2 regions of the Actimicrobium antarcticum genome follow, and region 2 is predicted to be linked to the other one. Evidence: predicted binding sites of a transcription regulator. Region 2 holds the regulator's gene; the other holds the start of a gene.
What was found. Region 2 encodes FNR, which switches genes on or off when oxygen is low (the NO sensors DNR and NnrR bind a similar motif). Its sites were predicted from a motif close to TTGATNNNNATCAA; they were not measured.
Positions count from the first base shown of each region.

Region 1: a site for FNR is predicted at 13,668-13,681, ahead of ABD720_RS01220 (universal stress protein). Genes of this name have one in related genera too.

Region 1 covers NZ_BAAAZE010000001.1:292,000-307,702, forward strand. The annotation lists gene ABD720_RS01165 (DNA internalization-related competence protein ComEC/Rec2) at 1-21, opposite strand, end outside; gene ABD720_RS01170 (TatD family hydrolase) at 28-825, opposite strand; gene lolD (lipoprotein-releasing ABC transporter ATP-binding protein LolD) at 839-1,525, opposite strand; gene ABD720_RS01180 (lipoprotein-releasing ABC transporter permease subunit) at 1,518-2,783, opposite strand; gene ABD720_RS01185 (hypothetical protein) at 2,842-3,882, shown strand; gene recJ (single-stranded-DNA-specific exonuclease RecJ) at 3,879-5,573, shown strand; gene ABD720_RS01195 (polysaccharide lyase family protein) at 5,772-6,875, shown strand; gene ABD720_RS01200 (transglycosylase SLT domain-containing protein) at 7,255-9,771, shown strand; one part of gene prfB (peptide chain release factor 2) at 10,016-10,096, shown strand; one part of gene prfB (peptide chain release factor 2) at 10,098-11,120, shown strand; gene lysS (lysine--tRNA ligase) at 11,152-12,684, shown strand; gene ABD720_RS01215 (glycine zipper 2TM domain-containing protein) at 12,865-13,518, shown strand; gene ABD720_RS01220 (universal stress protein) at 13,768-14,205, shown strand; gene fabI (enoyl-ACP reductase FabI) at 14,372-15,157, shown strand; gene ABD720_RS01230 (NAD(P)H-dependent flavin oxidoreductase) at 15,380-15,703, opposite strand, start outside.
Region 2 covers NZ_BAAAZE010000005.1:104,722-120,424, reverse strand. The annotation lists gene ABD720_RS03425 (ice-binding family protein) at 1-1,786, shown strand, start outside; gene ABD720_RS03420 (outer membrane beta-barrel protein) at 1,907-3,037, shown strand; gene ABD720_RS03415 (Crp/Fnr family transcriptional regulator) at 3,269-4,012, shown strand; gene ABD720_RS03410 (response regulator) at 4,241-5,077, shown strand; gene ycaO (30S ribosomal protein S12 methylthiotransferase accessory factor YcaO) at 5,260-6,981, shown strand; gene fnr (fumarate/nitrate reduction transcriptional regulator Fnr) at 7,124-7,888, shown strand; gene ABD720_RS03395 (hypothetical protein) at 7,989-8,228, opposite strand; gene ABD720_RS03390 (FixH family protein) at 8,242-8,781, opposite strand; gene ccoG (cytochrome c oxidase accessory protein CcoG) at 8,847-10,334, opposite strand; gene ccoP (cytochrome-c oxidase, cbb3-type subunit III) at 10,443-11,378, opposite strand; gene ABD720_RS03375 (cbb3-type cytochrome oxidase subunit 3) at 11,371-11,574, opposite strand; gene ccoO (cytochrome-c oxidase, cbb3-type subunit II) at 11,577-12,191, opposite strand; gene ccoN (cytochrome-c oxidase, cbb3-type subunit I) at 12,205-13,632, opposite strand; gene ABD720_RS03360 (hypothetical protein) at 14,514-14,687, shown strand; gene ABD720_RS03355 (ABC transporter ATP-binding protein) at 15,162-15,703, opposite strand, start outside.

The DNA of each region.
Region 1 (15,703 bases), on a different contig from region 2:
TCCCAGTAATGCGCCGCGCATGCGAACTCAGGAAAGCAGGCTCAGGCGCGGCAACGCCACCAGCGCGCTGGCCGTGGTTGCAGCAAGTACTTCCTCGACCGGGATACCACGTAATTCTGCGAGCACAGCACCGATACGCGGAACTTCAGCGGGAGAATTGCGCGCAGGATGCCGCCAGCTCGGCGACAGATCGGGCGCATCGGTTTCCAGTACCAGCGCGGCTAGCGGCAGCTCGGTAGCGAGTCGCCGAATCTGCAAGGCGCGGGTGAACGTCATTGCGCCGCCCAGTCCCAGTTTGAATCCCAGTCCGATGAACATCTGCGCTTGCTGAAAACTGCCATTGAACGCATGCGCGCAACCGCCGCGCACGACGATGCGGCGCAAGTGCTTGAGCAAGGTATCTTGCGAACGCCGCACATGCAGCAGCACCGGCAGATCGAAGTCGCGCGCAATTTTCAGTTGTTCGACATAGAAAAATTCCTGCTTCTCGCGCAGCAGTGGCGCGGTCAGTGCAGGAATAAAGAAATCGAGGCCGATCTCGCCGATTGCCACGAAACGCTGGTCCAGCAAGGCTGCCGGAATGGCCTCACGCAAGGTCCGGAGATCGGCCTCGTCAGCTTGCGGGACGTACATCGGATGGATACCGAGTGCGTACACGCCATTGGCATTGGCCGCCGCCAGTGCAGCGACCGTCGCAAAATTTGCCCGCTCGACGGCTGGAATCACGATGCGCCCTACCCCCTGCCGCAACGCCTCGGCCGCCACGGCGTCATGCTCACCGGCGAATTCGGCCGCATCCAGATGGCAGTGGGTGTCGATCCACATGGGCGGCGCTCCGCTATTCGGAGTACGGTTCCAGTCCGCGATCGGACAGGCGCAAGATGCGATCGCAGTGACGCGCCAGCTCGACATCGTGCGTGACGATCACGAACGAGGTACCCAGCGTGCGTGACAGTTCCAGCATCAGGTCAAAAGTTTTATGAGCAGTGCCGCGGTCGAGGTTGCCGGTCGGCTCGTCGGCCAGTACGCAGGCCGGTTGCGTCACCAATGCACGTGCCAGTGCGACACGCTGGCGCTCGCCACCCGACAGCTCACCCGGCACATGCGTGACGCGCTCGGACAAACCAACCCGCGCCAACACCTTGCGGGCTGCATCCTGCGCCGTCGCACGATCGACACGGCGAATCATCAATGGCATGGCGACGTTGTCGAGCGCCGAAAATTCAGGCAGCAGGTGGTGGAATTGATAGACGAAACCCAGCGCGTTATTGCGCACGTCACCACGTTCCTTTTCACCCATGCTGGCAAAGTCACGGCCCAGCAGCGTGACACTGCCGGTGCTAGGCGTATCGAGCCCGCCGAGCAAATGCAGCAAGGTCGATTTGCCTGAACCGGACGCACCGACAATCGCGACGCGCTCGCCTTTTTGCACATTGAAGTCGATGCCACCCAGCACCTTGACGGAATATTTTCCTTGCGTGAAGGTCTTTCCCAGACCAGAACAGGACAACACGGTTTCATTCATAGCGCAGGGCCTCGGCAGGTTTGACACGGGCCGCCCACCAGCTCGGGTACAGCGTCGCAAGAAAAGCCAGCACCACGGCAACCGCACCGATGGTGGCGACATCCGGCCAGCGCAGGTCGGAAGGCAAGGCACTGATCAGGTAAATATCACGCGGCAGGAATTGCACGCCGAGCAGTCGTTCGATCACCGGCACGATGACATCGACATTGAGCGCCACCAGCACGCCGGCAGACACCCCGATCGCAGTACCAATCAGCCCCACCAGCGCGCCCTGAATCATGAAAATTTTCATGATCGAGCGTGGTGACGCGCCGAGCGTGCGCAGGATAGCGATGTCGGCCTGCTTGTCGGTCACCGTCATCACCAGCGTCGATACCAGGTTGAACGCGGCCACGGCGATGATCAGCGTAAGGATGATGAACATCATTCGCTTCTCGGTTTGCACTGCGGCAAACCAGGTTTTGTTTTGTTTGGACCAGTCGCTGATGAGCACGTTGCCGGTCAGGATGCGCGACAGGTCACGCGCCACCAGCGGTGCCTGTTGCATGTCAGCGATGCGCAGGCGCACGCCACTTGGCGCATTCAGGCGGAACATTTTTTCGGCATCGTCGATATGCATGAAGGCCAGCGTCGAATCATATTCATAATGACCGGCCTCAAAAATTCCGACCACCGTGAAGGCTTTGTAGCGCGGCACCACGCCGGCCGGTGTGACCTGCCCTTCGGGCGCGACCAGCGTTACGCGGTCACCAATGCCGGCCTGCATGGCCCGGGCCAGTTCGCCGCCCAGCACGATATTGAACTCGCCCGAACGCAGGTCCGAGAACTTGCCTTGCCGGACTTGCGCCGCGACTTCGGAAACATTCGATTCCTGCTCAGGCAAGACCCCGCGCAGCACCACGCCACGCAAGACGCCATCACGGGTCATCATGGCCTGACCGGCAACATACGGTGCCGCGCCTTTGACTTCCTTGTTTTGCATGGCTTCCCTGGCGGTCGCCTGCCAGTCCGGCAATCCGGTTCCGGGCTCGAAGACTTCGATATGCGGCAGCACCGACAGCATCCGGTCGCGGACTTCTTTCTGGAAACCGTTCATCACCGACAGCACGACAATCAGCGCCGCAACGCCCAGCGCGATGCCAGCCATCGAAATCAACGAGATAAATGAAATGAAACTGTTACGACCGCTACGTCGGCCGGCACGCGTATAGCGTATGCCGACCAGCCACTCGAACGGCAGATTTTTAAGAATACTCAATGGGGCGCTCCTGAATTCAGGAGCGAAGTTTGCCACACTATTGCCCTACAATCTGCGCATGAGTCATCTCGATATCCTTCTCCCGTTTGCCCTTCCTCCCGTTGCCATGGGTCCCGATCTGATACGCGCCATGCAGACACCTGCGCTGGCAGTGCTGCTGGCACGCAGCCAGGCGGCTGCTACGCAGCGCCACGATGCCTTTGCGCGGGCACTGCCACATGAACGCTGGCTGGCCCGTGCCATCGGACTTTCTCCGGACGACAGCCGCGATACCAGTGCACCGCTAGCGTTACAGGCTATGCACCAACGCGCAATCACGCCGGAGTCCGGTGTGTGGTTCTTGTTGAATCCGGTGCATATCCACATCGCGCGGGACCACCTGGTGCTGACCGATCCGCGCAGACTGGCATTGTCCGATGCCGATGCCCACACGCTATTTGCACTGGCCGCGCCGCTGTTCGAAGAAATTGGCCAGCAACTGGTCTATGGCGATGCCGGGACGTGGTTTCTTCGGGCAGATGGCTGGAGCACGCTGCAAACCTCGACGCCAGACGCGACCTGCGGCCACAACATCGATATCTGGATGCCGAAAGGCCCGGCCGAACGCGACTGGCGCAAGGTACAGAATGAAATCCAGATGCACTGGCATGACAACGCCGTCAACCGTGCGCGCGAAAGCGTCGGCCTGAATCCGGTCAATTCGCTCTGGTTGTGGGGCGGAGCGCAAGCCGGACAGCGCATGACCACGACGGAGTACACAGCCGGGTTCAATCTTGGTAACTGGCGCAGTGACACGATGAAACACGGCGCCAATGCCACTCTTGCCGACATCATCGCTACCCATACTCCCCGTGGCTTGCTGATGCTGGATGCGTTGATCGAACCGGCACTGGGTGAAGACCTGTCCGAATGGCTGTTGCGGTTCAATGAATTGGAAGCGACCTGGTTTGCGCCGCTGCTGCAGGCACTGAAAGACAAGTCGCTTACCTCGTGCCGGCTGATCCTGACGCATGGCAGCGCGATCAGGGAATACAGCGTGTCTCGCACCACGCTGCGCAAATTCTGGCTCAAGCCATCGCTGAAGGGATTGCTGCAATGACCCGCCTCGCGATTCGCAAGGTGCCGATCCGGGACGCCGAGCGATTGATTCAGGGCGGCATACATCCGGTCATGGCAAGGCTCTACGTCGCGCGCGGCTTGCTGGATTTAAGCGAACTATCGAGCGAACTGGCATCGATGATGGCGCCGTCCGGATTGCTGCACATCGACGCCGCTGCGGTGTTCCTGGCTGACGCCATTGCCGCCCGCAAAAAACTGGTCATCGTGGCCGATTACGACTGCGATGGCGCAACCGCCTGCGCGGTCGGACTGCGCGGCCTGCGCATGCTCGGCGCGCAAGTCGATTTCATCGTGCCGAACCGGTTTGAATACGGCTACGGTCTGACACCCGAAATCGTCGCACTGGCGCAAGCCGAGAAAGCGCCGGACATCATCATCACCGTCGATAACGGCATCGCCAGTATCGACGGCGTGGCCGAAGCCAACCGGCGCGGTATCGATGTGGTGGTGACCGATCATCACCTGCCGGCAGATACCTTGCCGGCGGCGCGCGTGATCGTCAATCCGAACCAGCCCGAATGCGGTTTTTCGAGCAAGAACCTGGCTGGCGTCGGGGTGATGTTCTATGTGCTGCTGGCGTTGCGAGCCGAGATGCGCAAGCGCGGCCTGTTCGACCAGCAAAGCCAGCCGAAGCTGGATGTGCTGCTCGACCTGGTCGCGTTGGGCACGGTCGCCGACGTGGTCAAGCTCGATGCCAATAACCGCATCCTGGTAGCGCAGGGACTCAAGCGCATGCGCGCCGGACGCATGCATGCCGGTGTCGCTGCGCTGTTCCGGGCAGCGGGACGGGAAGCGCGCAGTGCCACGCCATTCGACCTCGGATTTGCCGTCGGGCCACGCCTGAATGCGGCGGGTCGGCTGGCCGACATGGCACTTGGCATCGAATGCCTGACGACCGACGACGAAGGTCGGGCGTGGGAGATCGCCCAGCAACTCGACAGCATCAATCGTGATCGGCGCGATATCGAAGCCGAGATGCAGGACACCGCACTGGCGCTGCTGGACAGCTTTAACCCGCAGGACAAATCCACCATCAGCGTGTTCGATGCGGGGTGGCATCAGGGCGTCATCGGTATCGTGGCATCCCGCCTGAAAGACAAGTTCTATCGGCCGACCATCACCTTTGCACCCGCTGGTGATGGCTGGATCAAGGGCTCGGGCCGCTCGATTCCGGGCTTCCATTTGCGCGATGCACTCGATCTGGTGTCCAAGCACGCACCCACGCTGATCGACAAATTTGGTGGCCATGCGATGGCCGCCGGGCTATCGATCCGTGCCGAATCTTTCGACGCCTTTGCGCTTGCCTTCGAGGCAGTCGGCCGCAGCTGGCTGAGCCAGAACCAGCTTGAACGGGTGCTGGAAACCGATGGCTCGCTGGAAGACGCGTTTTTTACGACCCAGTTCATTGCACTGCTCGATACGCAGGTCTGGGGCCAGGGCTTCGCGCCGCCCGTGTTCTGCGACGAGTTCCGCGTCATCAGCCAGCGCATCCTGAAGGAGCGCCACTTGAAACTGCAACTGGAACGCAACGGCCAGCGCTTCGATGCAATCTGGTTCGGCCATACCGACGATCTCGGTAGCCGTGCGCGGGTCGCCTATCGGCTCGATGCGAATGAATACAACGGCGTCACCAAAGTGCAATTGATGGTGGAGCACGCCGAAGTCATGTAATCGCCGGCAACGTGCCAGGTAGCGCGCGGCATGTTTTACGGAACCCTTAGACCAAAGCAGACCACGAAACATCAGGGGATAAGTGACTACGCGATGCAGGTAGTCCGATGCGGGAAGCGATATCCCATGATGGCAAACACGCCAGGCAACTAGCGATTGCTTGTTTGCGTACGGTGATTTCTTTGGCGAGAATACAAAATGGCAGACATCCGAATTCCGAGGTTAAGCAATCACGATGTCGTCTACAAAGCAGATGGCACACGCAAGGTCATCGACAATACGAACAAAGACCTTCAAGTCGAAGCGGGCGACATTATTTTTGACGCCAATACCCACACAACCATGGTCGTCAACGCCAATGGTCGCGACGCGCTGGTAATCGGCGATCGTGGTCCTGGCAAAGCGACAGCGTCGACCGACGATGATTTTTCTGCAAGGGACCGTTCCTCCCTGAGCGCCTATTTCAAACGGCTGTTCAGCCAAGCCAGTGAAGGACAGCAACAGGCAATGTTCGAGCAGACGAACGCAACGAATTCGTCGGGTGCTGACGCTGACAGTGGAATTTTGCCGGGCGGATCGGCATCCCAGTCTCAGTCTCAGTCTGGCGACATCCTTGATCCCGGCCAGAGCTGGCAGGTGGCAGCCCGCTCCGATTCGAACCCCGCCCAGTCCTCTGATGGCGATCCGCGTAGCGCTGACTATGCTGGTGACTCCGGGAACGCACGGACTGCAGGAGAAGGCAGTACAAGCGGATCCGGGAAGCCGGGGCGCAGTACATTAGCGGTCAAGGGCAGCAAGTTTGGTCCCGACCATCACTACCGTGTCGTTAACGGCGTTGAAGAATTCAGTGTTGCCACAAGCGATCGCCAGCCGGGATTCTGGAATATGCCGCGCTCCGAAGGTGCATTTCTCGACGATAAGTTCACAAGCAATAATCCACATGCCTTCTCGGCGGACTACACGATCAAGTCAGGCAATGGATTTTGCATAGCGCAGGTTTTCAACGAATCATCAAACGGCCATCCTCAGCTCATGGTGATATACAAAGACGGCGCAATTGACGTGGGCGGCAAAAAGATACCGATGCGATTGGGTCAGCCATTCAATCTGGAAATCCGGCTCGGGGATAATGGCACTCAGGTCTATGTCGACCACCAACTGGTCGCAGCGGCGCCACTGCAGCATCAGGGTGGAAGCAATTATTTCCGCTACGGCGCCTATCTTCAGGGGCGCAACAAGGCGGTTCCCGAATCTACCAGCGCAGTGGTTGATGTTTCTGGCGCGAACGTTCAGGCTGCCTGATCGCTACTCCCTCACGCATGGAGTGATCGACACTGCAGCACGCTGTCGGGTCCGCGAACTGGATGCCTTGCTGGTCACGAGTGCGCCACTCGTCGGGTTTACCTTTGTACTCGATCCCGCCAGCCCCGGCTGCCTGCACCAGACTATGCCTGAGCCAGTGCGGCAAACCAACGGCTCACTGGCAGTTGCGTTTCTACTAGTTGTTTCAGCCAGATAGCCCACACCACTTTTTACGGAACCCTTATACCAAAGCAGACCACGCAACATTAGGTGGTAATTGACTACGCGATTCAGGTAGCCATATTCCATGGCGGCAAACGCGCCAAGTAAATAGCGATTGCCTGTTTGTGTGTGGTGGTTACATTAGCGAGATCTCAACATGGCAGACATCCGAATTCCGAGGCTCAGCAATTACGATGTCGTCTACAAAGCAGATGGCACACGCACGGTCGTTAACAACACGAACCAAAACCTTCAAGTTGAAGCGGGCGATATTATTTTTGACGCCAAAACGCACACAACCATGGTCGTCAACGCCAATGGCACCAATGCCCTGGTGATTGGTGATGTCGGTCCTGACAGAACAACCGCGACGACTGACGACGATCTGAATATAAAAGATAGTTTTTCCGTGAATGCCTTTTTCAAGAGGTTGTTCGGACAAGCCAATCAGTCACAGCAACAGGCGATGATCAAGCAGGCAAAGGCAACGGAATCATCAGGTTCTGCCGCTGACCAGGGATTTTTACCGACCGACACGACGTTTCAGCAACAGCCTGGAGACATCGCGGATCCTGGCCAGGGCGGGCATCAAGCGGATTGCTCAGATCCGAATTGCGCCGAATGTACTGCGGCAGCGCCAGCCACCGGCAGCGCTCCCGGATCCAGCCATATGGAGCACACCAACGGACACGAGATTGGCGCGATGAACCACGGCGAATCGAGCGGGCATAACGGTCATTCCTTTGGTGATTTACTAGATATCGACGAACAAACCGCTATTGCAGGAAAGATTTTTGGTGGCAACGGCACGGGCTTTGTCGACAAGATGCGTCAATGGACCGTCGATAACCAATTCTTCAATCAGGGACAAAATGAAAAGGAAAGGGAAGCCGGAACCTATATGGCCACGAATATGGCGAGCAAATTCGCCGTCTTGAATCCGAATAATTTTGCCGATGAAGCCACTGCAAGTCGCGTCTATGGCGAGGCAAAAACGCTGGCCGTAAAAGGTGACGCAGCCGGCCTTGGCAAGCTGGTCGATCAGTACGGCGATCGCCACGGACTGACAAACGACGAACTGGTACAACTGTATAACGTCAATGAACACGAGTATCTGCACCATATCAGCGGCGGCGCACCCGAAGGTTCGCTCGGTAGGGATCTGTTTAACAGTTGCCATGCATTTTCGTTATCCACGAGTGACATGAACAGCAATGACGGAATAAGTTCAGTTCAGGGAGGCTATAACGACAAAGGCCAATACCCGCAATGGGGTTGGTTCGAGGCGTCAAAGCGTGTTGCCGATACGTTAGGTCTTGCAGATAAAAAAGGTAACGTCTACAGCGACAATGACCACGCTGTGGATCACTCTGCCGGTGGTAGCGATCACTCTGCCGGCAGTAGCGATCACTCTGCCGGCAGTAGCGATCACTCTGCCGGCAGTAGCGATTACTCTTCAGGTGGTAGCGATTACTCCGGCACAGGTAGCGATCATTCCCATGACAACGCTAATGGCTCCGGAGATATTGGTGCTAGCCAAGCCGCACAGACGCTTCTGGACGATCCGTTATTCATGAATAACGGACAATACAGGACCTATACCCGCAAAGAATTGGAAGCACTGGCAGCAGATCCAGCGACAAGTGCCAAGACCAAAGCAGCGCTTGAATCCTTATTGAGCAACGATAGCCTCTACAACAGTATCGAAACGGCCAATGACAGCAAGCTGGCATCCGCGTCCGACAGGGATGACGACATTATTTCAACCAACGATTTGACGGTATTCCTTGCTAACGGTGGCTCTGGCGCCGGAAGCATGACTTCTGCAGATGCTGCTAGGACGCTGCAGAACGATCCGTTATTCATGAATAACGGACAGTACCGAACCTATACCCGCAAGGAGTTGGAAGCGCTGGCAGCCGATCCAGCTACAAGTGCCGAGACGAAAGCAGCGCTTGACTACCTATTGCGCAACGATAGCTTCTATAACAGCATTGAAACGGCCAACGACAGCATGCTTCAGTCAGACGCAGATAAAAACGACGATATCATTTCGACCAATGACCTTACGACGTTCCTTGCCAATGGGGGAATGGGCAGTGGTGGCACGGGAGGTGGTACGGGAGGTGGTACGGGAGGTGGAACGGGAGGCAGCACAAGCGGCACTGGCAGCACCACCGGAGGCACCAAAACCGGCGGGGGAACGCTCAACCTCTCTGCCAATCCTGCATTGCAACCTTACGCCGCTGCGATCGCGGCTGCATCCAAGGCCACCGGCATACCACCGGAAATCATCGGCGCGCAGATCTGGGCCGAATCGCGCGGCCGCATGTCGACCAGTACGACAAACGGCGATGGCTCCCAGGACGTCGGTCTGATGCAGATCAGCCAGGGCCGTCTGGCCAAGGATAATCTTTCACAGGATCAGAAGGATGCAATCAAAAAAGCCACCGGCAAGGACTGGTCGCAACTCGATGTCAGCAACCCGGCCGACAACATCATGGCGGGCGCTTTCCACCTGAAATATTTTATTGGACAGAACGGAGGCAATGTCGACGCAGGGCTGGCGGCATATGTCGGGCGCGATCCGAAGTACGTCGCCAACATACAGACGTTCAGATCTCAACTTGAAAGAAACGTTGCGCTGTCAAACGATGCGGGCACTCCATTTTAGAAACCTGTTCCAATCCGTGCCATCTGTCTGAAAACGGCGGACTCATGACACGGCATAGCTGAAGCACTTGCCAGCTCGGCGGCTGATAACGTGGGCGCCGCCTCCTCGCCATGGCAATTCATCCGGGCCCGAATCGCCGTTTGATGTGGGCACGGTCGTTTTGAAAGGCGAGCCGTTACTGATAGAAGGCCCGGGTGGTCGCGTATAATTTTGTCTTTTCCCGCACAAGACAAAAGACGACATCATGGAAGCAGAACAACTTAATTCTCTGGAAGGGCTGCTCGCAGACCTGACCATCCGCGCCAACGAACTTCGGAGGTATCTTTGACTTCGATAACAAGTCAGAGAAACTAGATCAGGTCAACGCCGAACTTGAAGACCCGAAAGTCTGGGACGACCAGAAGCGCGCACAAGACCTCGGCAAAGAAAAAAAATCCCTCGAATCGATCGTGCTTGCACTAATCAAGATCGACGCCGAATTGCGCGATGCGAGCGACCTGTTCGAGATGGCCCGCGAAGAAAAAGACGAAGATACGCTGCTGGCTGTCGAGCAAGACACCCAGGAACTGGCCAGGCTGGTCGAGGGCATGGAATTCCGCCGCATGTTCAGCAATCCGATGGACCCGAACAACTGCTTCATCGATATCCAGGCTGGTGCCGGCGGTACCGAAGCGCAGGACTGGGCCTCGATGCTGATGCGACAGTACTTGCGCTATTGCGAACGCAAGGGTTTCAAGACCGAAATCATGGAGCAGTCCGACGGCGAAATCGCCGGCATCAAGACCGTGACGATCAAAGTCGAGGGCGATTACGCCTACGGTTTCCTGCGTACCGAAACCGGTGTCCATCGGCTGGTGCGCAAATCGCCGTTCGATTCCGCGAACGGTCGCCACACGTCGTTTTCCAGCCTGTTCGTCTATCCGGAAGTCGATGACTCGCTGGAGATCGACATCAATCCTGCCGATGTCCGGGTCGATACCTATCGCGCCTCGGGTGCCGGTGGACAGCACATCAACAAGACCGACTCCGCAGTACGACTGACCCATGGCCCGACCGGCATCGTCGTGCAATGCCAGAACGACCGCAGCCAGCACCGCAACCGCGCCGAAGCGTGGGCCATGCTCAAGTCGCGCCTGTACGAACATGAAATGCGCAAGCGCATGAGTGATCAGCAAAAGCTGGAAGACTCGAAGACCGACATCGGCTGGGGTCACCAGATCCGTTCGTATGTGCTGGACCAGTCGCGTATCAAGGATTTGCGCACCAGCTTCGAGACCGGCAACACCAAAGCGGTCCTGGATGGCGAACTCGATGAATTTATCGCGGCCTCCCTGAAGCACGGCGTCTAATCCCTCTCCCCTTTTTTGATTGCTCAATTCCATGACCACCAACACTGAAGTCGCGCCCGATGCGGCGCATCCCGACGAACATTCGATCCTCGCCGAACGACGCGCCAAGCTGACCGCGATACGCGCCAACGGCATCGCGTTTCCGAATGATTTCCGGCCACAGCACAAGGCTGCTGCACTGCATCTGCAGTACGGCGACACCGATAGCGCCACGCTCGACAGCGAGGCCGTCAACGTCGTCGTGGCTGGTCGCATGATGCTCAAGCGCGTGATGGGCAAAGCCTCGTTCGCCACTCTGCAAGATGCCTCCGGTATCAAGGCCGACGGTCGCATCCAGCTGTACATCTCGAACGACCTGATCGGTATCGAAGCGCATGACGCGTTCAAGCACTTTGACCTGGGCGACATTCTTGGCGCCGAAGGGGTGCTCTTCAAGACCAAGACCGGCGAACTGTCCGTCAAAGTCACCAGCCTGCGCCTGATCACCAAATCACTGCGACCATTGCCCGACAAATTCCATGGCCTGGCCGATCAGGAAATGAAATACCGTCAGCGCTATGTCGACCTGATCATGAGCGAAGAGACGCGCCGCACGTTCAAGGCGCGTACCGCCACGATGTCGTCGATACGCCGTTTCATGAACGATCATGAATTCATGGAAGTCGAAACGCCGATGCTGCACAGCATCCCGGGTGGTGCTGCCGCAAAACCGTTCATCACCCATCACAACGCGCTCGACATGCAAATGTTTTTGCGTATTGCGCCCGAGCTGTATCTGAAACGACTGGTGGTTGGCGGTTTCGATCGCGTCTTTGAAGTCAATCGCAACTTCCGCAATGAAGGCGTGTCACCGCGCCACAATCCGGAATTCACGATGATGGAATTTTATGCCGCGTATGTCGATTACCAGTGGCTGATGGATTTCACGGAAGCCGTGATCCGTCAGGCTGCCGTCGATGCACATGGCACGGCCGAGCTGACTTACCAGGGTCGCGCGCTGGATCTGAGCAAGCCGTTTCGCCGCTTCACGATCCTCGGAGCGATCAACCACTACGCGCCGCATTACAGCGCAGACCAGCTGGCAGATCCCGATTTCATCAAGGCAGAACTGAAAAAATTCGGCGTCAAGCCGTTTGCTACAGCCGGCCTCGGCGCGTTACAACTGGCCCTGTTCGAAGTAACCGCCGAAGCGCAACTGTGGGAGCCGACTTACATCGTCGACTATCCCGCTGAAGTCTCGCCACTGGCGCGCGCCTCGGATTCCGTGCCGGGCATTACCGAGCGCTTTGAACTGTTCATTTGCGGTCGGGAACTGGCCAACGGCTTCTCGGAACTGAATGATCCTGAAGACCAGGCGGCACGTTTTCAGGCGCAGGTTGCGGCCAAGGATGCCGGCGATGAGGAGGCCATGTTTTATGACGCCGACTACATCCGCGCACTGGAATACGGCATGCCGCCAGCAGGTGGGTGCGGCATCGGCATAGATCGCCTCGTAATGCTGATCACCGATTCGCCAAACATCCGGGACGTAATCCTGTTTCCCCATTTGCGGCGCGAGGACTGACGTCCGAAGCGAGGCACAATGCGGTGTCAGAGGGTAAGACTCCATTGGCGATCTGAATGGATCATGAAATGGTTACATTGAATTACGTCTGACACAGGAACTCGCTGGCTTGCGGTCGATCGGTGCAACATACTCGCTCTACCGACTGCAGCCAGGTCATCAGAAGTCACAGGAGAAATCATGAAAATCAATAAGATGTCAGGCCGTATCCATCCCCTCATGGCAGCTGCAGCCGTTGCCGTGATCCTGGTCAGCCTGGTGGGCGTTGCAGCGATCACTGGCGTTCTGCCGAATTCAACCGCAAAGCAGGCTGAAGTGGTCCCGGTACAAACGCCACTCATATCGCAAGATACCAGGCAAGCATCGGCAAACCACCAATCCGCCCCCGTCAAGCACAGCACGAATAAAAACACGAACAACGAGTCGAACTACGACCGAAACGACAACCGAAACGACAACAATTATTCAGATCGCCAAAACCAGCAGGCCGCCGCTGTCTGCTCTAACTGCGGTCGGGTCGAGTCAGTCAATGCGATTCAATCGGCTGCTCAACCTAGCGGTGTCGGCGTCGGTGTCGGCGCCGTCCTGGGTGGCTTGCTCGGCAATCAGGTCGGTGGCGGTAACGGTCGTACACTCGCTACCGTGGCTGGCGCGGTTGGTGGAGGCTATGCGGGTAATGAAGTTGAAAAGCGCTCGCGCGGCACCACAACGTACCAGGTTCGCGTACGGATGGAAGACGGTCAGATCCGCACTTTTCCGCAAAATGGACCGGAGGGATGGCGCGCAGGCGACCGGGTTCGTGTTGTGAACGGTGCCTTGACCTCACGAGGCTGATATCTGATACGCGGCTGGCGGACGGAGAACACCTTCGTCCCGCTTCTGCAAAACCACATAAGACGACCGCAAGGTCGTTTTTTTTCGCCTGCACAAACCCAAAGCACACCACCCATCGACAACCTCGCCAATTCTTAACAAGGTCGGTTTTGACCTGCATCAACGATATTTTTGTTCACTCTCCCTAGCATCACTGGCGTGTTCTCTGCCCCGCCGAACTGGCGGAAACTCCACCTGGAAGGAAAAAAAATGTTCAAGACCATCCTTGTCCCAACCGACGGCTCCGCCTTGTCCGACAAAGCGATCACCGCCGCCATCGAATTTGCCCGGCTCACTGGCGGAAAGATAATCGGCCTGTCCGTCGCAGAACCCTACCCCTACTCGCCGTTGTCCGAAGGGGCAATGACAAATGACTCGGCAGAGTACGAAGAAAAAATGCGCCAGATGGCGCGTGCGCACGTATTAAAAATCGCCGATGCGGCAAGCGCCGCCGGCCTGCAGTATTCCACCTACGTAACCGAGTCATTCAGTCCGTACGAAGAAATCATCGACGTCGCGGCCAAGCAAGGTTGCGATGTGATTTTCATGGCGTCGCATGGTCGCAAAGGATTGAACAAACTCTTCGTTGGCAGCGAAACGCAAAAAGTGCTCGGCCACACGACGATACCGGTGCTGGTGTTTCGCTAGGAGTCTGGCAGCCATACCGGGTCAATACAAAAAATAGCCGGGTAAGAACAGATCTGGCCAAAGACCGACCAGGCTCCCGGCAACAGTTTTCCCGAGCCACCTCTTTTCCGTACGGCGGCAGGCACAAGCCGCCCGACCTTCTTCATCCACCACATCACAGGCACCCATGGCATTCTTGCAAGGCAAAAAAATCCTGATCACAGGATTGCTCTCCCGTCGCTCCATCGCATTTGGTATCGCACAGGCGTGCAAGCGTGAAGGTGCGGAACTCGCTTTCACATACGTCGGGGAGCGTTTCAAGGATCGCGTCACCGAATTCGCAAAGGAGTTCGGCAGCACGCTGGTGTTCGACTGTGATGTCGGCAGCGATGAGAACATCAACGCCCTGTTCGCCGACCTTGGCGCGTCGTGGGACCATCTGGACGGACTGGTGCACGCCATCGCCTTTGCGCCGGCGGAAGCCATCACCGGCGATTTCCTGGAAGGCTTGTCGCGCGATGCGTACCGGACAGCCCATGAAATTTCTTCGTACAGTTTTCCTGCGATGGCAAAAGCCGCGCTACCCATGTTGCGGCCGAATTCTGCACTGCTCACCTTGAGCTATCTTGGCGCCGTGCGGATTGCACCCCACTACAACACGATGGGACTTGCGAAAGCCTCGCTGGAAGCAAGCGTGCGATATCTGGCAGAAGCGCTGGGTCCGAAAGGCATTCGTGTCAACGGCATTTCAGCCGGGCCCATCAAGACGCTGGCAGCCAGCGGCATCAAGGACTTCGGCAAGTTGCTCGCGCTGGCGGCGGCAGGTGCGCCATTGCGGCGTAACGTGACCATCGACGATGTGGGCAATGCGGCGGCGTTCCTGTTGTCGGACCTTGCGGGCGGCATCACGAGCGAGATCACTTACGTTGACTGCGGGTTTTCACATGTGATGGCATACGAGCGATCGGAGTAGTGTCGCGAATGCAGTAGCCGGGATTGAGTTTGCGGGTCAGCAATGGCCCCGTTCGAAGCGGGGAACAAGTACTGCCGATGCCAGCGGAGTTGAACAGTAACGGGTTGAGTCCGGTCTCCTCGTACGTAGTCGCAGAGAACGCAGTGCGTCAGATAGCTGGCGGAAGAGCCGACCAGTTTGGACGGGTAGCATGAGCGACTTCCGCTCGGCGCATCACCAACCTCAAGCCGGCACGGCAACCATCTCCGGACGCACACCGGTCATGAAGTAACTGATCAGGTCCTGCACCGACCGAATCTCGCTCCCGAACGGCAGCACTTCCGATCCCCGGAAAAACAACCCGCGCTTGATGTCGCCATTCAAGGCAAAGGCGAGCTGGGTATCGATGCAGAACTGGCCTGCCTTGGCATTGCCGTCCCGCAAACCGCACTGGTGCAGGCAGTCGAAGCCCACCGTACATTGCTTCGGCGTTGCTTTCAATTGCAGCTTCACTTCCTTCTCAAGGTAATTCGCCAGCCACGGCGTGCATACCGCACGCGCCGGCAA
Region 2 (15,703 bases):
TCCGGCGATCAGCGCCACCTTCAGCGAGGCGATGGCTGCTCTGGCCGGGACTGCGAACTTCACCGTGACCTGCGCTGCACCTTGCGTCAGTCCAACCGGAACGACCACGCTCGACAGCACTGGCAAAGTCGCCACGTACAGCCTCGCAGCCAATACGGCACTATCACCACTGACGACCTATACGGCAACGGTGTCCGGCGCGAAAAGCCTGGCAACCGGCGTTGCCCTGGCGACGCCAACGACTTGGAACTTCACCACGGGACTCGCCGCCGACAGCACCCGCCCGCGGGTCACCCGCACGAATCCTGCCACAACCAATCCCGGCCCGACCACCGGCTTCGCCAATAACGCTTCTCTCAGCGCCACTTTCACCGAAGCAATGAAAGCGAGCACTATCAACGCCTCAAGTTTTACGTTGTCTTGCACGTCACCGTGCGTGGCGCCCGCCGGCAACGTCACCTATTCGGCGGCAAATCGCACGGCGGTGTTCGCACCCAACGCAGCACTCGTCACCGGCACAACATACACGGCAACGATCACCACTGCCGCAACCGACCTTGCCGGCAATGCGCTGGCCGGTAACCAGGCGACGCTTCCCGCCGCTGGCAACCACGTCTGGACATTTACCGCAGCCGCTGCTGCGCCGGCTGGCAATCCGGTCGTCTCTGGCACCAGCCCGAGCGCCAATGCGATTGGTGTCTGCCCGTCCGCCACGATCAGCGCCAACTTCACTGTACCTTCCGGCCTGGAAATGGACCCCTCCAGCATCGATGCAGCCACCTTCACCGTAACCGGTCCGGCGGCAGTCACGGCATCGTCTATCACCCTCGATGATGCCACCGGAAAAACTGCCACATTCACGCCAGCCAATCCGCTGACTGCAGGTGTCACATACACGGCCACCATCAAGGGCGGTATCAATGGTGTGCGGGATCTTGCAGCACCGGCCAACACCATGGCCAGCGATACGGTATGGCGTTTTACAGCAGGACCGGCAACCGGCATTTGCCAGCCTGCGGCAATCAATCCACAAGTCTTTCCATTGGGCGCCGCAGTGACGTTCGGTAGTTTTGGCGGTTCCGCCGGCATAACCAATCAGGGCATCCTGACCCTGATCAATGGCGATATCGGCACCACCGCCGTGTCGACCTCGGTGACCGGATTGCACGATGCCGGTCCGGGTTGCGTCTACACCGAAACCGGCAGCAATTCCGGCTTCGTCAACGGCAACATCTACACCGCTGCACCGCCTCCGACGGCTGCCTGCCCTTCCGAAGGTAATGCCGCCACGTTCACGATTGCCACCAAGGTACGTGCCGATACACTGGCCGCCTACAACGCACTGGTCGCCTTGCCTTCCGGCTCCGATCCTGGTGCCGGCAGCCTGGCCAACCTGGTGCTGGCTCCTGGCGTCTACACATCGGCCTCCGGTTCATTCAAGATCGAAGGCGGCGACCTGACTCTGGATGCCAAGGGTGATCCGAATGCGGTGTTCGTGTTCCAGATGGCGACCTCGCTGACCGTCGGTGGTCCGGGTGCAGCCTTCCCGCAAAGCATTATTCTGGTCGGCGGCGCGCAAGCAAAAAACGTGTTCTGGCAAGTCGGTAGCGCTGCCACCATCAATGCCGCCGGTGGCGGTACCATGGTCGGCACCATCATTACGCAAGCCGGCGCTGCCTTCTCGACCGCAGGTAACGTCGCGATCGTGACGCTCAATGGACGGGCTCTGTCACTGGGCGCTTCGGTAACGCTGGTCAACACCGTGATCAACGTTCCGGCACCTTGACCGGCAATTGCGGCATCTGTCTTTCTGTCCGGTTGCATCGGGCGGAATGACGCAACAGATAATTTTCTGGTGCGGGCAACGATCCTGCACCAGTGTTTTTCCCCTCTGCGAGAGAAAAAAATGACCACATTCAACGCTTCAGGCACTGCCGGATTCCTGGCATTTGCCCTGCTCGCCAGCCCGTTCGCCATGGCCGATGACACTGGCTGGTACGGCGGCCTCAATGCCGGCCAGTCCCGTGCAAAAATCGACGATCAACGTATCACCAGCGGTCTGCTGGGTAGCGGTTTTGCGACGTCATCGATTGTCGACGATAACCGTGGCACCGGCTTCAAGGTGTTCGGCGGATACCAGTTCAATAAAAACTTTGCACTCGAAGGCGGCTACTTCGATCTTGGCCGGTTCGGCTACACGGCCACGACCGTGCCGGCTGGAACGCTGAACGGCACGATCCGGCTCAAGGGCCTCAATCTCGATACCGTCGGCATCCTGCCCATCACCGAAAAACTGTCGGCCTTTGGCCGGGTCGGCGTGAACTATGCAGAAGCACGTGACAACTTCAACGGCACCGGTGCCGTCAACATCATCAATGCCTCGCCCAGCAAACGTGAAGCCAACATCAAGTTTGGCGTCGGCCTGCAATACGCCTTCACGGATGCGCTGAACATGCGTGTCGAGGCCGAGCGGTATCGGGTCAACGATGCCATTGGCAACCGTGGCGACATCGACATGGTGTCGGTCGGCCTGGTCTATCGCTTTGGCGACAAATCGCCAACACCGGTCGCACGCGCGCCGGAACCGGTTACGTACATGCCGCCGCCGGTGGCCGTCGTGACGCCGCCACCGATGCCTGCGCCGCCGCCGGCACCACGCAAAGTCAGCTTCTCGGCTGACTCGCTGTTTGCCTTCGACCGTGCCGACCTCACGCCAACCGGCAAGCAGAGCCTGGCCAGATTCGCGTCCGAGCTCAACGGCACCGACTACGATCAGATTCGGGTCACCGGTCACACCGATCGCATCGGTGCGCACGCCTACAACCTGAAACTGTCGTCACGTCGCGCCGATGCGGTCAAGGCCGAACTGGTGACTGCCGCTGGCATCCCGACCGGCAAAATCGTCACCGCTGGCGTCAATGGCGCGGAGCCTGTCACCAAGCCGGGTGACTGCGTCGGACAAAAAGTCAGCAAGGCACTGATCGCTTGCTTGCAACCGGATCGCCGGGTCGACGTTGAGGTGTCTGGCACACGCTGACGCCCCGGTAGCATCGTGTAACACGGTGCCTTGAATGATGACGGCCATGGATGCTTGCACCCATGGCCGTTTTTTCATGGAGAACAGAACCTCAGGATAATTGAGTGATGTCAAAACGTAACTTCTGCGTAAATTTGCCCGACCGCCGTGATACCTTCAGTACACATTAATTGAGACGAAGCAACAACGCAGTCATTGCTTCCAGATCAACCTTCACTCCTACACTCCCTTATGGTCAGTCTTCAGGATCCGAACCAGAATCATTTGCTGGCTGCCTTGCTGGATGCAGAATTCGACCGGCTGTCGCCGCACCTCGAACTGGTGCAGATGAAACTCGGCGACATCCTCTATGAATCGGGCGGCAAGCTCGAACACGTCTACTTTCCGACCTCGGCGATCATCTCGCTGCATTACCTGCTGGAAAACGGCAGCTCTTCCGAAATTGCCGGCGTCGGCAACGAAGGCGTGCTCGGGATCTCCTTGTTCATGGGAGGCAACACCACGCCCAGCCGCGCTGTGGTGCAAACCAGTGGCTATGGTTATCGGCTCAAGGCACATGTCCTGCTGGAAGAATTCAACCGCTCCGGCCAGGTGATGCATTTGTTGCTGCGTTACACCCAGGCGCTGATCACCCACATGTCGCAAACCGCGGTCTGCAACCGCCATCACACCGTCGAACAGCAATTGTGCCGATGGCTGCTGCTGACGCTGGACCGCCTCACCACCAATGAACTGACGATGACGCAGGAACTGATCGCCAACATGCTTGGCGTGCGTCGCGAAGGTGTCACGGAAGCCGCAGGCAGGTTGCAGGTGCAGCATCTGATCAGCTATCGGCGCGGCCACATCACGGTACTGAACCGTAACGGACTGGAATGTCAGGCCTGCGAATGCTACGGCGTGGTCAAAAAGGAGTTTGCACGCCTGTTGTCAGATGTCCAGCATCGGCAGGGACGCGAGAGCGCCCGGGTCTAAGTCCGGGTCCGCGTTTGAAAAGAGGGCAGCAAATCCCGCTCCGGATAGCGTTCAAGCACCACCAAGCGGTCAACTTTCATCAGATCATTCTTTCCAATCAGCACTGCCTTCGCCTCGACTGGGATTACAATACGTCGCCGCCCCGGCCTGACAGCATCTTGCCGGAAAAGCGCCGGTGCATTGGCTGGCATCCCGCTGCCCCCGAGACCTGTTTCCAGAAAGATCGCAATGCTCGACGTCTCCGAAGTCCGCAATGCCAGCATCCTCATCGTCGATGATGTCGACAGCAATATCGTCTTGCTGGAAACTGTCCTGCGCAATGTCGGCTACAACAACATCACCACCACCACGAATCCCCGCGCCGTCTGCGCGCTGCATCTGGCCCACCGGTATGACCTGATTTTGCTGGACCTGCAAATGCCGGACATGGATGGCTTCGAGGTCATGCAGGGGTTGCAGGAAATCGAGGTCGCCAGTTACCTGCCCGTGCTCGTCATCACTGCGCAACCGGGTCACAAGTTGCGTGCGCTGCAGGCCGGTGCCAAGGATTTTGTCAGCAAGCCGTTCGACCTGGTGGAAGTGCAAACCCGCATCCACAACATGATCGAAGTGCGCTTGCTATACCAGAAACTGGCGGATTACAACCGGGCGCTGGAGCAAACCGTGCTGGAACGTACCGCCGAATTGCGCGAGAGCGAAGCACGCTTCAGGAGCTTTACCGAGCTGTCGTCGGACTGGTACTGGGAGCAGGATGCCGAGGGCCAGTTCACGCGCGTGTCGGGTCCGGTATTCGATATGCTCGGCATTGAAAACGGTGCTCAGGCGGACGACACCATCGCGTCCGCCGACGGACGCTGGAATGCCGAAGAACGTGCCACGCTGGCCCACAATATCGCCAGCCGCCGACCGTTTCTGGACTTCGTCTATACCCGCCTCAAGAACGATGGCACCACCCAGTATCTGCAGGTCAGCGGCGAACCGATGTTTGATACCGCGTGCCGCTTCATCGGCTATCGCGGTATCGGCATGGATGTCACCGAGCGCATGCGCCTTGCCCGGGAATAATCCACAGTCCTAAACGTCGACATGTTAAAAACGTTGATGTAAAAAACCCTGCGACAACCCGTTCTGCCAAATGACCAATGGCCGGGGCTTTCGCTTGTCTGTAAAATCCTCCCATCCCCGACGCCGACACGCTGCATCACTGCCCTGCGGGCGCCGCCACTTCCCTCACCGACAATCTCCCCATGCACACAGAAAGCTTCATCCCCGGAAAAGACGCCTCGCTTGAGTCCACCATCCGCACGATGCAAAAGAAACTGGCCGAGCGCGGCTTCCATCTGGATGAATCGTCCTGGCTCAATCCGGTCGAAGCGATCTGGTCAGTGCACATGAAAGACCACGCATGCCCGATGCTGTTTTCGAATGGCAAAGGTGCGACCGAACTGGCGGCCCGCGCCAGTGCGCTGGGCGAGTTTTTCGAGCGGCTCGGCACGCATTATTTCTGGACCCATTTTTACCTCGGCGCGACCCGTGCCAACCGGCCTTTCGTGCACTATCCGCAAGAGCGCTGGTTCGCCCCGACCACCGACGGTCGCTGGCCTGCCGAACTGCTCAATGTCGAGCTGCAGGCGTTCTACAACCCCGACAGCGAGATCGACAGCCAGGTGCTGGTCGACCTGAACTCGGGCAATGTCGCACGCGGCATTTGTGCCCTGCCCTACACCCGTTTGCGCGACGGTGCGCCGACCTGGATTCCGGTCAATATCATCGGCAACCTGTACGTCAGCAACGGCATGGCCGCTGGTAACACGATGATGGAAGCGCGCAGCCAGGCACTGTCCGAAATCTTTGAACGCCACATCAAATACCGCATCATCAGCGAAGGCCTGTGCCTGCCGGAAGTGCCCGACGAGGTCATCGCCCGCTACCCCGGCATCGCTGCCGGCATCAAGGGCTTGCGCGAGGCCGGCTTCGGCATCCTGGTGCGCGACGCCTCGCTCGGTGGTCGCTATCCGGTCATGTGCGTGACGTTACTGCATCCCGGCGATCAGGGCTTGTTCGCCAGCTTTGGTGCGCATCCGCGTTTCGAGATCGCGCTGGAACGGGCACTGACCGAACTGCTGCAAGGACGCGCACTGGAATCGCTCGAAGGTTTTCCGGAACCCGGCTTCGATATGGATGAAATCACCGCAGTGGCCAACCTCGAAATCCACTTCGTCGATTCGAGCGGCGTGGTCAGCTGGAATTTTCTCGGCGACACGCCCGACTTCCCGTTCGCCGACTGGAACTTCAGCAACACCACCGAAGAAGACTACAACTGGCTATGCGACGCCGTGCATGCCGAGGGCAAGGACATGTACGTTGCCGACTTCAGCGAACAAGGCGCGTACAGCTGCCGCATCCTGGTGCCGGGCATGTCCGAAATCTATCCGGTCGAGGATCTGGAATGGGAGAACAATAGCGTCGGCAACGACATCCGGCCGGCACTGGTACGCCTCGATGCACTCGACGAGGAAGAATGCACCGAGCTGCTGGAATACCTGCAAACCTCGAACCTCAACGACGAACGGCCACTGTGGGAAATCCTCGGCCTGGCCATCCCGGTCGGCACGACCTGGAAAGAACTGCGCATCGGCGAACTGAAAACCCTGCTGGCACTGGCCATCGGTGACGAAGAAGCCACCCGCGAAGGCTGCGACTGGATTCATCAGTACAAGCAAATGAACCCGGCGCGCCGGCTGGTGTATCGCTGCATCGAAAGCCTGATGAACCTCGAACAGGTCGGCGACTACCGCCGCGCGCTGGTGCTGCTGTATGGCGCAGACACGGTCCGTCAGGCCGAGGCATTGCTGGATCGCAGCGAACGCTTCTTCGGATTGGTGACGCTGGGAGCGGACATGGAAGGCAGTGCGATGCACCAGACGCTGTTGGCGGCGTATGACAAGTTGTTTGCCGGTGCGGTTTAACTGAGCAGGCACGCATGGTCCCGATGAAGGGCCCGTGCGTGCGAGTATCGCTGCCGCAGCGTGATCCCATGGCGCAGCAATGCCGCAGGAAGCTGCAGGATAAATCCGTGCGACCGAACACTTCTGTGGTACACACAACCACATGCCCCAACCACTTACCTACATCGCCACGCCTGCGCAAACCATCAGCGCACTCAAAGCCAGTTGTGCCAACTGCAGCATGCACCAGCTCTGCCTGCCGATGGGTCTCGACGAAGGTGACATCAACCGTCTCGACCAGATCATCGGGCGCCGCCGGCGCATCTTGCGCGACGAGCGCCTTTACAAGATGGATGATCCGTTCCGCAACCTGTACGCGATCCGCTTCGGCCATTTCAAGACATTCCAGATCAATGCCGGTGGTGAAACGCACATCACCGGTTTCCAGATGGCGGGCGAGTTGCTGGGCATGGACGCCATCAGCGCTGACCGCCACCACTGCGATGCCGTCGCACTCGAAGACAGTGAAGTCTGCGAGATTCCGTTTAGCCGACTGGAAGAATTATTCGGCGAAATTCCGCGGCTGCTGCATCACTTCCACCGCATCATGAGCCAGGAAATCATGCGCGAGCAAAACGTCATGCTCCTGCTCGGGAACATGCGTGCAGAGCAGCGTTTTGCGGCGTTCCTGGTGAACCTGTCGTCGCGCTATGCGGCGCGTGGTTATTCGCCGACCAGCTTCCAGTTGCGCATGTCACGCGAAGACATCGGCAACTATCTGGGACTGACGATCGAAAGCATCAGCAGGCTGCTGTCGCGTTTCAAAAAGCAGGGCTGGATGGAAGTCGACAAGCGCGAGGTGCGCTTGCTCGATTCGACCATACTCAAGGCGCTGGCGGCGGGTACAGAGAATTGCACGCCGATGTAAATTGGCTGCCTTTGCGTAGGCGGCGCAGTTGACTTTCATGCCAGGCCGGTCTGGCGGATTCGACGGCACCGCCCTCGGCTGGCTATGTCACACCATCCACTCAAAACGGCGACGTCCGGTCATTCGGCACATGCGACAGGTAATACGTCAGCATGCTGGCGAGCGAACAGAACAACCAGAAAAAGAAGAACCCGATGGTGTAGCAGGCGGTCACCGGCAGGTCGGTGTCGAGTGTCAGCCGCAGTAACTCGACCGGATCGAACAGCGAAAAAAACAGCCCCGTCGCCGCAATCGCTGCCAGAAAAGCGGGCCATAGTATGGTCATCAAAAGTCGCAACATGGTCTCTTCTTTCTCAATCCGCCGCAGGCACATCGGCTTTGATGCTGACAGCCAGCTGCTCGGGCCATTTCCATTCGCCGTTCAGGCGCCAGTTGCGCTGCTCGCTTTCGATCAGCACTTGCCAGACCGCCCGATCCAGCATCGGTAGCGCGATACTGAACTGCCCGCGCGCGTCCAGCGGCGCGACCAGGTGGATATCTTTTTCCGGTAGCGTCGGATGATTCAGGCGCACGCGGACGTTGCCTGTCACTGGCCCGCTGAGGCCGACCACCTTGCCGGTGAGCTGGCCGCTGGCGACGTCGTAACGGCCGTTGAAGGACAGGCCGAGCGACGTCGCGATACGGTCACGACGCAGGTCCTGATTGATCGCCTTGCCCTGGTTGTAGTAGTCATCGACCACCAGCGCATCCTGGCGTGTCACCGCCAGCCAGATCGTGACCGAGCCGGCGATGATCACCAGGAACGGCCCCAGCATCAGCAGCCAGGGCCAGCGGTGGGTGTACCAGGGTGTGGTGTCGCGGGACGGTGCCGACTTGATTGCGTGTGATTGCATTGCGTACTCCAGTAAGTGTTCGAGATGCCAGGCTGCATACATTTCGGCCTGTTACTTTCCAACGTTTAATCCCGATCGTCTTCGTGCGGTACAAAGAACACCGCTTTTTCGGTGACTTCAATATCTGCACCATCCGTTGCTTTCAGAGTGAACTTGATCTTGTTCGAGCCGTGCTTGCCCTCGCCATGATCGACGCGCACCCGGACCGGCACAGCGCGTGCGCCGGTTCCTTCCATCACCAGGGTGTCCGGTGATACCAGCGCAATGCTGTCGATGCCCGACACCGAAATCTTGTAGTGATGGCTTTCTTCCTGGGTGTTCATGATTTGCAGGCGATAGACATTTTCGATCATGCCGTCTTCGACCTCCTGGCCCATCGCGCCACGGTCACGGATCACATCCATCTTGAGCGGCGTACGCAGGGCCAGCGAAACCACGAACGCCGTCACGATGAGCAACAGGATACCGGTGTAGATCAGCACCCGGGGTCGCAGCACGCGCGCCCGCATTTGCCCGATCGACCAGCGGCTGGCGATTGCGTGATCGGTCGAATAGCGGATCAGGCCGGCCGGCAGGTCGATCTTTGCCATCACCGAATTGCAGGCGTCGATGCAGGCGGCGCAACCGATGCATTCATACTGCAAGCCGTCGCGAATATCGATTCCGGTCGGGCAGACCTGCACGCACATCGAGCAATCGATGCAGTCGCCGGTGGTCTTGGTGGTGACGCTGGCATTGGCTGCAACAACGGCAGCCGTTGCAGCAGCAGTGGCGGTTGCGGTTGCAGTTGCCACCACCTTCGCAGCAGCACCCTTCTTGCCCAGCGGACCACGTGGTTCGCCGCGCTCGGTGTCATACGTCACGATCAGCGTGTCCTTGTCGAACATCGAACTCTGGAAGCGTGCATACGGACACATGTACTTGCAGACCTGCTCGCGCATCCAGCCGGCATTGCCATAGGTAGCCAGCGCATAGAACAGAATCCAGAACCATTCCCACGGACCCAGTCCAAGGCTGCTGACTTCACCGATGAGCGTATGAATCGGCGTGAAGTAACCGACAAAGGTCAACCCGGTCCACAGCGCGACGGTGCCCCAGGCCAGGTGCTTGGCCGTTTTGCGCCAGAGCTTGTCGATCCCCCACGGTTGCTTGTCGAGCCGCATGCGGGCGCTGCGAGTGCCTTCGATCTTGCGTTCGATCCACATGAAAATTTCGGTGTAGACCGTTTGCGGACAGGCGAAACCGCACCAGACCCGACCTGCCACCGCGGTTACCAGGAACAGCGCGTAAGCAGAAATAATCAGTAATACCGCCAGATAAATAAAATCCTGCGGCCATAGGACAATGCCAAAAATGTAGAACTTCCGTGCACCCAGATCGAACAGCAAGGCCTGCCGTCCGTTCCACTGCAACCAGGGCAATCCGTAAAACACCAGTTGCGTCAGCCACACGCACAGCCAGCGCAAGGTGGCATAGCGCCCCTTCACTTCACGCGGATAAATTTCCTCGCGCGCTGCGTACATTTTGATGACTGCAACTTCGGGGTTACTCATAAGCGCCAACTTTGTCCTGAAAAAATCCGGATGTGCCCGGCATGCCACCGCGCGCACATCCGCCGACTTGCGCGACCACACCGGTTTCCGGCGTGGCCGCGCAGCGTTTTATTTCGCGGCTTGCACCGCAGGGTCGTTCGACAAACTCCAGATATACGCCGCCAGCACATGCACTTTGGCTTCGCCAAGGAAGTCCTTGAAGGCCGGCATCACGTTGTTGCGACCCTTGCGGATGGTTTCCATGATGGTGTCGGCACTGCCGCCGTAGAGCCAGATCTTGTCGGTCAGGTTCGGAGCACCGAGAGCCGGATTGCCTTTGGCATCGGCACCATGACAGGCTGCGCAGACCATGAACTTCGGCTTGCCGAGTACGCGCTTGATCGGGTCAGAGTTCGCACCCGACAGACTCAATACGTACTGCGCGACATTCTCGACATCCTGGTCGGTACCGAGTGCCGCGCCCATCGGTGGCATCTGGCCATTGCGACCGTGCAGCAGCGTGGTCTTGATGGTTTCCGGATCGCCACCGTACAGCCAATCCTTGTCGGTCAGATTCGGAAAACCCTTGCTGCCGCGTGCGGCCGAGCCATGGCATTGCGAGCAATACGTCAGGAACAGGCGCTCGCCGATGGCGTGGGCTTGCGGGTCGGCGGCGACCACTTTCAGGTCCTGCTTCAGATAGCCGGCAAACAGCGGGCCGTATTCAGCGTCGGCCTGCTTGAGTTCTTCGGTGTACTGGCCGGTCGAGGTCCAGCCGAGCTTGCCGGCGTAGGTACCCAGTCCCGGATACAGGTACAGGTAGACCAGGCCAAACACGATGGTGATATAGAACAGCCACATCCACCAGCGCGGCATCGGCGTATTCAATTCGGTCAGGTCTTCATCCCAGACGTGGCCGGTGGTTTCCACCGAGCCGTCCGAACCCGGCTTGACAACGACCTTGTGCTGCGACTGCGCCCACAGCAGCAAGGCGCATCCGAAGACGCCCAGCAAAGTCAGGACGGTGATGAAAATATTCCAGAAACCGCTAGTAAAGTCAGCCATGCTTTTTCTCCGAATTCGGTACCGCAATGCGGTCGTCGTCGCCATCGCCGTCGTCCGCAAACGGCAGGTTTGCCGCTGTATCGAAGTCCGCACTGCGCTTGAGGCCAAAGGTCCACCAGAGGATGCCGACAAAGGTGGCCAGGCTGACCACCGTCATGACGCTGCTGGCGTCCGTAAAAATGTAGGCGATTGCCATGATCAGTTCCTTGTCTTGATCAAGATGCCCAACCCTTGCAGGTAGGCGATCAGTGCATCCTGTTCGGTCTTGCCGGCCAGGGTGGCGGGTGCGTCTTTGACTTCCTGGTCCGAGTACGGCGTACCGAGGCGCTGCAGTGCACGCATCTTCGGCATCACCTCGTCCGGCACCAGCGCGGTGGTCGCCAGCCATGGATAACCCGGCATGTTCGATTCCGGCACCAGATCACGCGGATTATTCAGATGGGTGCTGTGCCAGGCATCGCTGTAGCGTGCACCGACCCGGGCCAGGTCGGGACCGGTCCGCTTCGAACCCCACTGGAACGGACGGTCGTAGACGAATTCGCCGGCCACCGAATAATGGCCATAGCGTTCGGTTTCGGCACGCAACGGCCGGATCATTTGCGAGTGGCAGTTGTAGCAGCCTTCGCGCACATAAATGTCGCGACCGACCAGCCGCAATGCCGAGTACGGTTTGAGCCCGGTAATCGGCTCGGTGGTCGACTTCTGAAAAAACAGCGGCACGATTTCGACCAGCCCGCCGATGCTGATGACGACCAGCACCAGTGCGATCAGCAACCAGGGATTTCTTTCAATCCACGCATGGGAAAATTTCATTGAGTACTCCTGATCAGGCGTGTGTAGGTAACAAGGCAGGGATGCGTGCGTCCACCGCGACGCCATCGCGCATCGTCATGAAGGTGTTGTAGGCCATCATCACCATGCCGGAGAAGTACAGGAAGCCGCCACTGACCCGGATCACGTAGTACGGATAGGTAGCCTTGACGCCTTCCACAAAGCTGTAGGTCAGCGTGCCGTCGGCATTGACTGCGCGCCACATCAGGCCCTGCATCACACCGGCAATCCACATCGACGAGATGTACAGCACGACACCGATGGTGGCGACCCAGAAGTGGGTATCGACCAGACGGGTGCTCCACATCGCGGTCTTGCCGGACAGGCGCGGAATCAGGTAATAGATCGATCCCATCGTGATGAAGCCAACCCAGCCCAGCGCGCCGGAGTGGACATGCGCAATCGTCCAGTCGGTGTAGTGCGACAGCGAATTGATGGTCTTGATGGACATCATCGGACCTTCGAAGGTCGACATGCCGTAGAACGAGAGCGACACGATCATGAACTTCAGGATCGGGTCCGAACGCAATTTGTGCCAGGCGCCGGACAGCGTCATGATGCCGTTGATCATCCCGCCCCACGATGGTGCCAGCAGGATCAGCGAGAACACCACGGCCAGCGATTGGGTCCAGTCAGGCAAGGCGGTGTAATGCAGGTGATGCGGACCGGCCCACATGTAGGTAAAGATCAGCGCCCAGAAGTGGACGATCGACAGGCGATACGAATACACCGGCCGCTCGGCCTGTTTCGGAATGAAGTAATAGACCATGCCCAGATAACCGGCTGTCAGGATGAAACCCACCGCATTATGGCCATACCACCACTGGATCATGGCGTCCTGCACGCCCGAATAGGCGGAATAGGATTTCATGAACGAGGCAGGCATGCTGGCACCGTTGACGATATGCAGGATGGCGACGGCCAGGATGAAGGCACCGAAAAACCAGTTGGCGACATAGATGTGCTTGACCTTGCGCTTGATCAGCGTGCCGAAAAACACCACGGCATACGCGACCCAGACCACGGTGATCAGCAGCGCGATCGGCCATTCCAGCTCGGCATATTCCTTGCCACGCGTGAAGCCCATCGGCAGCGAGATCGTGGCGCAGACCAGCACCAGCTGCCAGCCCCAGAACGTGAACGCAGCGAGCTTGTCGGAGAACAGCCGCACCTGACAGGTACGCTGCACGACGTAATACGAGGTAGCAAACAAACCGCAGATACCGAACGCAAAAATCACCGCGTTGGTATGCAATGGTCGCAGCCGGCCGTAGCTCAGCCACGGCGTATCGAAGTTCAGCGCCGGCCAGGCCAGCTGTGCGGCAATGAGGACACCGACCAGCATGCCGATCACTCCCCACACCACGGTTGCGATCGTGAACTGCTTGACGACCTTGTAGTTGTAATTCAGTTCTGTTCCCACTAACGCTCTCCCGAGATAACCACGATGATGTGGCTGAGAGTAAGAGTCTGGGAGGCAAAAATCCTTGATGTGAATCAAATTGGCAAGAGTGGGGGGCGGTGGCTTGTCCGGGCGGGATGCCAGCGCTGCGATCGTTCAATCGCGAGCCAGGCGGGTGCTGCGGCACGCGCCGATCGGTGAGCGAAAAAAATCCACGCGCCGCACGGCACGTGGATGAACCCATTCATCAGTTGGGAGGGGAGACTTGATGCACTTTGCAGCAGTTGCTGCTTGCTGAACGGGCTAACGATAAATCCCGGCAGACCGATCGGCCCGGTCACTTACAAACGCTTACGGGCGTTGGCAGTTCTGTAGAAATCGGCAAGCTATTGTCGAGTGCGGTCGCAGACCTTGCGGCGCTGTGCCTGTTGGCTTGGGCTGCGGGCTGCGGGCTGCGGGCTGCGGTAGCTAAAACGGGTTGCGCTCCGTGGAGCCAAGCCGGGTGCGGCCCGGCAGGTCGTAGGTTGGGCTGCGAAGCCCAACATGCGTCAGGTTGCTTTGCGGGTCGCCACGACGCGCGATCTGCGGTCTGCGATAGCTAAAACGGGTTGCGCTCCGTGGCGCCAAGCCGGGTGCGGCCCGGCAGCCGGTCACTTCTTTTTGCTTCGCCAAAATGAAGTAACCAAGAAAAAGGCGACCGCTAGACCGCTGCCCTGCGGGTTCCCAAATACCGTGCCCGGTCAGGGGGAGGGCCGCAAACTCGCTACGCTCAGACAGTGCGGCCCTCTTGTCCCCTGCCCGGACACGGTATTTGGCAGCGGCCTTTTATGCGGAATTCAATGTCAACACCAAGCCCAGCCTTGATGATTGATTGATGGCCAGGCTCGCTTTGCGCGAGAAAGATGGCTTGTAAAAGCCTTGTAGGTTTTGGTTTTGACGTTGGTTTTGACGTTGGTTTTGACGTTGGTTTTGAACTCGATGTCGATCACGACGAGGAAGTTTTCTCGCGCAATGCGAGCCCGACCATCGATCAATTACCAAGGCTGGGCTTGGTCTTGACCTTGAATTCCGCATAAAAAGATCGCTGCCAAAAACCGGGTACGGCAAGAGGATCAGAAGCCCGCACTGTCTGAGGTGTAGCAGGGGTTTCGGATCGCATGCGATCCGCCTGCGGAACGGGATCCGCTTGCAAGCGGATCTGCGCCCTGCAAGGGCAGCGAGTTTGCGGGCTTCCCTCTTGCCGTACCCGGTTTTTGGGAACCCGAAGGGCAGCGGTCTTGCGGTCGCCTTTTTCTTGGTTACTTCATTTTGGCGAAGCAAAAAGAAGTGACCGGCTGCCGGGCCGCCCCCGGCTTGCATCAACGGAGCAAAAACCGTTTTAGCTACCGCAGACCGCCGACCGCGCGTCGCGGCGACCCGCAAAGCAACCTGACGCATGTTGGGCTTCGCAGCCCAACCTACAAAACAGCGAAGCAAAAAGAAGTGACCGGCCGCCGGGCCGCCCCCGGCTTGCATCAACGGAGCGCAACCGCTTTAGCCACCGCAGGCCGCTAGCCACCGGCCATCGCCACCACCTGCCCATCAACCAACTCAATAATCCGATCACACTGATGCGCCAGCGCCAGGTTATGGGTCACCAGCAAAAACGTCGTACCACTACTCGCGCTGACCTCGCGCATCAGCGCAAACACACTGTCAGCCGACTTCGTATCCAGGTTGCCGGTCGGTTCATCCGCCAGGATCAGCGGCGGAGACATCGCCAGCGAGCGCGCAATCGCGACGCGCTGTTGCTGACCGCCCGACATGTCGGACGCGAGATGATCACGCCACTTCGCCAGCCCGACCCGATCGAGCAGGCCACGCGCCACCTCGCGCATTGCCGCATCCGGCCGGCCGCGTTCCAGCAGCATCGGCATCATGACGTTTTCCAGCGCGGTGAACGCCGAGATCAGGTAATGCGACTGGAACACGAAGCCGATGCTGTGGCCGCGCAGCCTGGTCAGTTGGGCGTCATCCAGTGCAGTGGTGTCGGTGCCATTGATGGTGAGCGTGCCGCTGGTGGGTCGATCGAGCAGGCCGATGAGGTTGAGCA